2 regions of the Kitasatospora sp. NPDC004615 genome follow, and region 1 is predicted to be linked to the other one. Evidence: predicted binding sites of a transcription regulator. Region 1 holds the regulator's gene; the other holds the start of a gene.

Region 1 (3,957 bases):
CACGGCGAGGTGACGGGTGGCTTCAAGTCCGTCGCCGAGTCGCTGGAGACGGTCGTCGCCAAGCTCGGGCTGCAGCAGTTCGGCAAGGAGGGCGAGCCCTTCGACCCGACCATCCACGAGGCGCTGATGCACAGCTACTCGTCGGACGTCACGGAGGACACCTGCGTGCAGATCCTCCAGCCCGGGTACCGGATCGGCGAGCGGATCATCCGCCCGGCGATGGTCGCGGTCGCGGAGCCCCAGCCGGGCACCCAGACCACCGGCGAACCGGACGAGGACAAGGCTGACGGTTCGTCCGACAGCTGAGTAGAGTCCCTGTGCGCTGCGGAGTCGTACGTCGTCCAGTACGGCGGCCGGCTCCGCAGCGCCGTATCGGGGCTCTTCCCAACAACACGCTTCACCAACAGACTTACGGGATTACGGGAGGTGGCGGTCAAAGGCCATGAGCGCTAAGGACTACGTGGAGAAGGACTACTACAAGGTCCTCGGCGTGCCCAAGGACGCCACCGCCGCCGAGATCAAGAAGACGTACCGCAAGTTGGCCCGGGAGTTCCACCCGGACGCCAACAAGGGCGATGCCAAGGCCGAGGAACGGTTCAAGGACATCTCCGAGGCGTACGACGTGCTCTCCGACGAGAAGCGCCGCAAGGAGTACGACGAGGCGCGCTCGCTGTTCGCCGGCGGCGGTTTCCGGCCGGGCGGCGCGGGTGGCGCCGGCGGCGGCTTCGACTTCGGCGACCTGTTCAACGGCGGCACCGCCGGCGGCAGCGGCGGACTCGGCGACGTGTTCGGCGGCCTGTTCAACCGCGGCGGCCGGCAGACCGCCCAGCCGCGGCGCGGCGCGGACGTCGAGACCGAGGTCACCCTGAACTTCGAGGAGGCCGTGGACGGCGCGACGGTGCCGCTGCGGATGACCTCCCAGGCGGCCTGCCGGGCCTGCGCCGGCACCGGTGCCAAGACCGGCACCACCCCCCGGGTCTGCCCGACCTGCGTCGGCGCGGGCACCGTCAGCCGGGGCCAGGGCGCGTTCGCGCTCTCCGAGCCGTGCCGGGACTGCAAGGGCCGCGGCATGATCGTCGACGACCCGTGCACCGTCTGCCACGGCAGTGGCCGGGCCTCCTCGGCCCGCACCATGCAGGTCCGGATCCCGGCCGGCGTGCAGGACAGCCAGCGGATCCGACTCAAGGGCAAGGGCGCCCAGGGCGAGCGCGGCGGCCAGCCCGGCGACCTGTACGTCACCGTGCACGTCGACCCGCACCCGGTGTTCGGGCGCAAGGGTGACAACCTCACCGTGACGGTGCCGGTCAGCTTCCCCGAAGCCGCACTCGGCGGCACCATCGAGGTGCCGACCCTGAACGGACCGGCCGTGAAGCTCAAGCTGCCCCCGGGCAGCGCCAACGGTCTGACCATGCGGGCCCGCGGCAAGGGCGCCACCCGCAAGGACGGCACCCGGGGAGACCTGCTGGTCACCGTCGAGGTCGCCGTACCCAAGATCGTCAGCGGCGACGCACTGAGCGCACTGGAGCAGTACCGCGAGGCCACCGCCTCGGACGACCCGCGAGCCGCCCTGTTCAAGGCGGCGGAGGGAGCGTGAGATCCCGATGAGCCCCCATCCCGACAGCCCGCGCGGCGCCGAGGCCCGGATCGGCGCCGGCATCGGCGAGGGCCTGCCCGGCGCCGGCCGCCGCCCCGCCGGTCCGCCGACGTACGTCCTCACCGAGGACACCCCGGTCTACGTGATCTCGGTCGCCGCCGAGCTCTCCGGCCTGCACCCGCAGACCCTGCGCCAGTACGACCGGCTCGGCCTGGTCTGCCCGGACCGCACCGCCGGGCGCGGCCGGCGCTACTCCGCGCGTGACATCCAGCAGCTGCGCGAGGTCCAGCGCCTCTCCCAGGACGAGGGCATCAACCTGGCCGGCATCAAGCGGATCATCGAACTGGAGAACCAGGTCGCCGCCCTGCAGTCCCGGGTCTCCGAACTGGTCGACGCCCTGGAGGGCGCCGCCGCCACCCTGCAGCAGCGCGAGGCCGCCGTGCACGCCTCCTACCGCCGTGACCTGGTGCCCTACCAGCAGGTCACGCAGTCCAGCGCCCTGGTGGTCTGGCGCCCCAAGCGCTGACCGGCCCGACCACGAACCGTCGACATTCCTGCCCACCGGGGGGTGTCGGCGGTTTCGGTGTGCTGCCAGAGTCTTGGGAGAGGACGTGCTTCCGGCTCCGCTCCGATCCGGTAATTCGGCGGAACCGAGCGCCCTTCGCTCTATGATGCGGGCCGGAAGACGCTCCCGAACTGCCGGAAGCCCCAGCTCAGGCAAGGAGTCATGGACATGAGTACTGAGCAGAGGAGCAGTGCCGTCACCCCGGCCCTGTCCCCGGAGGCCAGGTCCCTCTACGTCCGCGCCGTACAGACCGGAGGCAGGCTGACCGAGCGCGATGCCGGCAGCCTGTCACCCGGTCAAATCGCCGGCCCCTTGCAGGAGTTGCTGGCCATCGGCCTGCTTCAGGCGGAGGTGGGACCGTCCGGCACCTACGCCGTGAAGGATCCCCAACAACTGGCGGAATCGCTGACGCTGGAGCTCCAGCAGGAAGCCGGCGAAATACTCCGGCGCTCGGTCTCGATCCACCACACCCTGCAGGACCTGAACCGGGAATACCAGAGCTACATCAGCCGCCCGGAGGCCGGCGGTTCCATCGCATATGTCCAGGGCCGCGGGAACATCAACCAACGGCTGGCGACGCTGATGGCCAACGGTGCGAAGGAAATGCTCACCGCGCAACCCGGCGGCGGCCGCGGCGAGGACGCGCTGAAAATCGCGATCGCCCGTGACCTGAAATTCGTGGAACGCGGCGGCACGATCCGTACGATCTACCAGCCCAGCGCCCGCTATTCGAACCCGACGGTCAGTTACGTCCAGGCGGTCACCCAGGAAGGGTGCCAGGTCAGAACGCTCGACGAAGCCTTCGCCAAACTCATCGTCATCGATCGCCAGGTCGCGGTCGTCACCGTGGGGGACGAGGAGAACCGCGATCGCGCGGCGTTCATCCGGGACGACTCGGTCATCGACTACATCGTCGGGGTGTTCAACAGCCAATGGGAACGGGCAATTCCGTTCACCGGCGACCACGGAATTCCACCCCTGGTGGTCACCCGAATGCGTCGGCAGATCGTGCGAATGATGCTGGAAGGGATCGCCCATCGCACCATTGCCAGGCGGCTGGGCCTCAGCGAAAGGACGCTGGCCCGGCACATCGCCGAAATGCGCGAGGAATACGGGGTCGACACGCTGTTCCAACTCGGCTGGAAACTCGCGCAAACGGAGGGGCCGACGGCTTGATGCCGGCGGCCCCTCCGTCCTGCGCTTCAGGGCTCTACCAGTGGCTGTCGAGGGAGGCCACCTGGGTTTCGGTGGTCTGGGACGCAAACCAGTGAGAGTCCGCGCTCGCCGGGGCGGCCCCGAGGAACACGGCCATGCCCAGGAGGAGCGCCGAGATCAGGATACGGCGGGCCTTCAGCACAAAATCACCCCTTTCGGACAAATTCATCGCGAGCACCGTTCACCGAACGGCGCCCGCATCAATTGGCACCCATATGATTACTCATCAACTGCCTCGCCGTCACCTACCGGGTGCGGCAGCACCGCCCGGGCCGTGAAATGTGCATGTCGGCACTAAGAAGTCCGGATGATGGATAGAGGTGTCATCTGTCCGCCAGGCAGCCAGATGCCACCATGCGCCAGTGGACTCCCTGACACCCGGCGATGGACGATCAGCTAGTCGTAACCAAAGCGGCATGATCTGCGAGTTCCACGTCGGTCCGCTCGACCCCGAAGTGCGGCAATCTTCGGGCCCGCACCGCTTCCACCGGACAGGGCCTTCCGGACCGAGCCGGCCGAATCACCACACCCGGAGTCGACATGACTGAGCCCCACCTGCAGTACCAGGCCTCCGAGGGGCGAC
Region 2 (3,957 bases), on a different contig from region 1:
CAGCAGCGAGGCCAGCGCCGTGGTCATCGTGATGCCCGCGCTCGGGCCGTCCTTCGGCACCGCGCCGGCCGGCACGTGCAGGTGGATGCCCCGCTCGCGCAGGCCCGTCACCGGCAGCTCCAGCTCGGCGCCGCGCGAACGCAGGTAGGAGAGCGCGATGTGCGCCGACTCCTTCATCACGTCGCCCAGCTGCCCGGTCAGCGTCAGCCCGGTCGAGCCGGTCTCCGCGTCCGCCAGCGACGCCTCGATGTAGAGGACGTCACCACCGGCCCCGGTGACCGCCAGGCCGGTCGCCACCCCGGGCACCGCGGTGCGACGCTCGGTCGGCTCCTGCGCCGACTCCGGCACGTGGTGCGGCCGGCCCAGCAGCGCCCGCAGGTCGTCCGGGCCGATCGCGGCCGGCAGCTCGCGCTCGCCCAGCTCGGTCTGCGCGGCGACCTTGCGCAGGATCCGCGCGATCGACCGCTCCAGGTTCCGGACGCCCGCCTCCCGGGTGTACTCGGCGGCGAGCCGGCGCAGCGCCTCCTCGTCCACCGTCAGCTGCTCCGCGGCGAGGCCCGCCTTGGCGAGCTGGCGGGGCAGCAGGTGGTCGCGGGCGATGGAGACCTTCTCGTCCTCGGTGTAACCGTCCAGCCGGACCAGGTCCATCCGGTCCAGCAGCGGCTCCGGGATGGCCTCCAGCACGTTGGCGGTGGCCAGGAACACTACGTCGGACAGGTCGAGCTCGACCTCCAAGTAGTGGTCCCGGAAGGTGTGGTTCTGTGCCGGGTCCAGCACCTCGAGCAGCGCCGCCGCCGGGTCGCCCCGGTAGTCCGAGCCGACCTTGTCGATCTCGTCCAGCAGCACCACCGGGTTCATCGTCCCGGCCTCCTTGATCGCCCGGACGATCCGGCCGGGGATCGAGCCCACGTACGTCCGCCGGTGGCCGCGGATCTCCGCCTCGTCCCGGACGCCGCCCAGCGCCACCCGGACGAACGACCGGCCCATCGCGTGGGCCACCGACTCGCCCAGCGAGGTCTTGCCGACACCGGGCGGGCCGACCAGCGCCAGCACCGCACCTCCGCGCCGGCCGCCGATCTGGCCGAGCCCCTGGTCGGCCCGGCGCTTGCGGACCGCCAGGTACTCGACGATCCGGTCCTTCACGTCCGCCAGGCCGGTGTGGTCGGCGTCCAGCACGGCACGCGCGGCGGCGATGTCGTACGAATCCTCGGAGCGCTCGTTCCACGGCAGCTCCAGCACGGTGTCCAGCCAGGTGCGGATCCACGAGCCCTCGGGCGACTGATCACTGGAACGCTCCAGCTTGTCGACCTCCTTGAGCGCCGCCTCCCGGACCTTCTCGGGCAGCTCGGCCGCCTCCACCCGCGCCCGGTAGTCATCCTCCTCAGTACCCGCCTCACCGTTCAGCTCGGCCAGCTCCTTGCGGACGGCCTCCAGCTGGCGGCGCAGCAGGAACTCCTTCTGCTGCTTGGCGACGCCCTCCTCGACGTCCTTGCGGATGGTGTCGTTGACCTCCTCCTCCGCGAGGTGCTCGCGCAGCAGGCCCAGCGCGTACTCCAGCCGGGCCTGACGGTCGGCCTCCAGCAGCACCTTCAGCTTCTGCTCGGCGGTGGCGAACGGCGCGTACCCGATGTTGTCCGCGAGCTCGCCGATGTCCTCGATCGCGGCCACCCGGTCCACGATCTGCCATGCCCCGCGCTTGCGCAGCCACTTGGTGGACAGCGCCTTGTACTCCTTGGCCAGCTCGGCCGCCCGACCTGCCACCGGCAGCCCGGCGTCCGACTCCTGGAACGGCGTGGTCTCCACCCACAGCGCCGCCCCCGGCCCGGTCGTCCCCTTGCCGATCCGCACCCGGCGCACCGCGCGTACCAGCGCCGCCGGGTCACCGTCCGCCAGCCGCCCGACCTGCTCGACCGTCGCCAGCGCACCCACCGCCGCGTACGACCCGTCGAGCCGCGGCACCAGCAGCACCTGCGGCTTCCCCCCGTTGCTCCCCGCCCTGGCCGCCTCCACGGCAGCCCTCACCTCCGGATCCGAAAGCTCCAGCGGAACCACCATGCCAGGGAGCACCACCTCGTCGTCGAGGGGCAGCACGGGCAGAGTGAGCGGAATGGACGTCGATGCCATGATCTCTCCCCAGTCAGTGAAGTTGAGCTGACCTGACTAAGGTTTGGCACGCCTCGGTTGTTCCCCTCCGGGTGTTCACCCTGAGCGAAGGGGACTCAGGGTGGACGTCTCAGCCCTCCGCGACGGCCGTCGAGCGCTTCCACGCCCACACCCGCTCCGGCCCGCGCGGCCCCCTGCCGCGCCTCAGCCACGGCCACATCGCCACACCCAACAGCAACGCCGCCGGGTGCCCGACCGAAGTCACCAGATCGGGGTCGGAGAACAACTGGTGCCCGATCAACGCCAGCCCCGCGCCCAGCGCGACGGCCCGCCCGGGCCGCGGCAGCAGTCCGGCCAGCCCGCCGAGCGAGGCCAGCACCCCGTAACTGACGCCGATGTCCATCGCGTCCAGCACATCGGGCCCGGCCGCCCCGCCGGCCACACTCGCCACGGCCACCCCCTGCGAGAGCAGCGTCGCGCCGATGTGCCCGGCCCCGAAGACGCCGAGGGCACGGACTCCCCCCGCCCGTCGTTCAAGAGGTGCGACGGTGCAGAGGAAGGCCCAGAAGTAGGGCGCCCAGACCGAGCCGGCGACCCACAGGCCGCTGCCGATGAGGGAGACCACGGGGTGGACGAGCAGGTTGTGCGCGTCGGTGGAGGACACCGACTGGAGCCGGTGCACGGTGTCGGGGTCGCCGAAGCGGGCGTAGAGCGTGGTGCCGAGCAGCAGGCCGAGGTAACCGAGCGCGAACGGGTTCGCCCGGGGGGTGGGGACGGCCCGCAGGCCCGGCCGGATCAGCCGTCGTCGCAGTTCCGCGCTGGTCATCGTGCCTCCCGAACGCTTCGTCCGCCCCACGATACGGGTGGCAGGTGAGAGGTGTCTGGGTAAGTCCTGTGAAGACCACTGTCCGTGCATATGCCGCTCGCACACGTACCGTTACAGGTCGCAAGTGCTTTGGGTAAGGTACTGGCCCGTGCCCGTCCGATCGGGGACCTGCCAAGCATGACGGTCCCGGCCGGAATCATCCGGTCAGCCCACCCGGGCGGGGACGGCGTCCGTACGCTGCCAGGAGCAGCGCCGGCGGGCGGGGCAACAGCCCAAGACGGATTGAGACGACTACGACGCGGAGCCCGCCGTCCCCACAGACGGCCGGCCCGCAGCCCTGGGGGCGGTGGCGTGACCGTGACAGAGATTCAGCAAGAGACGATCAGCAGTGGCCCGGTGGGTACCCAGCGACGGGTGCTCGTCGTGGAGGACGAGCCGACCATCGCGGAGTCGATCGCGGCGCGCCTGGGAGCCGAGGGCTTCAAGGTGGCGGTGGCCCACGACGGGCCGGGCGCAGTGGACGGGTTCCACACCTGGCAGCCCGACCTGGTGGTGCTCGACATCATGCTGCCGGGCTTCGACGGCCTCGAGGTGTGCCGCCGGATCCAGGCCCAGCGCCCGGTGCCGGTGCTGATGCTGACCGCGCGGGACGACGAGACGGACCTGCTGGTCGGTCTGGGCGTCGGCGCGGACGACTACATGACCAAGCCGTTCTCGATGCGCGAGCTGGCGGCCCGGGTGAACGTGCTGCTGCGCCGGGTGGAGCGCGCCCAGCAGGCGGCCCGCACGCCGGCTCTCGGCAGCCTGCGCTTCGGCGAGCTGGAGATCGACCACGTGCAGCGCCGGGTCCGGCTGGGTTCGGGCGACGTGCACCTGACGCCGACCGAGTTCGACCTGCTGGCCTGCCTGGCCGCGCAGCCGCGTGCGGTGCTGACCCGCGAGCAGCTGCTGGCCGAGGTGTGGGACTGGACCGACGCGTCCGGCACCCGCACGGTCGACAGTCACGTGAAGGCGCTGCGCCGGAAGAT

What was found. Region 1 encodes HspR, which represses chaperone genes until heat shock. Its sites were predicted from a motif close to TTGAGNNNNNNNNNCTCAA; they were not measured.
Region 2: a site for HspR is predicted at 2,147-2,165, ahead of lon (endopeptidase La). Genes of this name have one in related genera too.

The regions. Positions count from the first base shown of each region.
Region 1 is NZ_JBIALQ010000003.1:299,423-303,379, forward strand. It holds gene grpE (nucleotide exchange factor GrpE) at 1-306, shown strand, start outside; gene dnaJ (molecular chaperone DnaJ) at 443-1,594, shown strand; gene ACFYS8_RS12490 (heat shock protein transcriptional repressor HspR) at 1,602-2,120, shown strand; gene ACFYS8_RS12495 (helix-turn-helix domain-containing protein) at 2,328-3,335, shown strand; gene ACFYS8_RS12500 (hypothetical protein) at 3,915-3,957, shown strand, end outside.
Region 2 is NZ_JBIALQ010000002.1:239,551-243,507, forward strand. It holds gene lon (endopeptidase La) at 1-2,124, opposite strand, end outside; gene ACFYS8_RS07985 (rhomboid-like protein) at 2,234-2,929, opposite strand; gene ACFYS8_RS07990 (response regulator transcription factor) at 3,287-3,957, shown strand, end outside.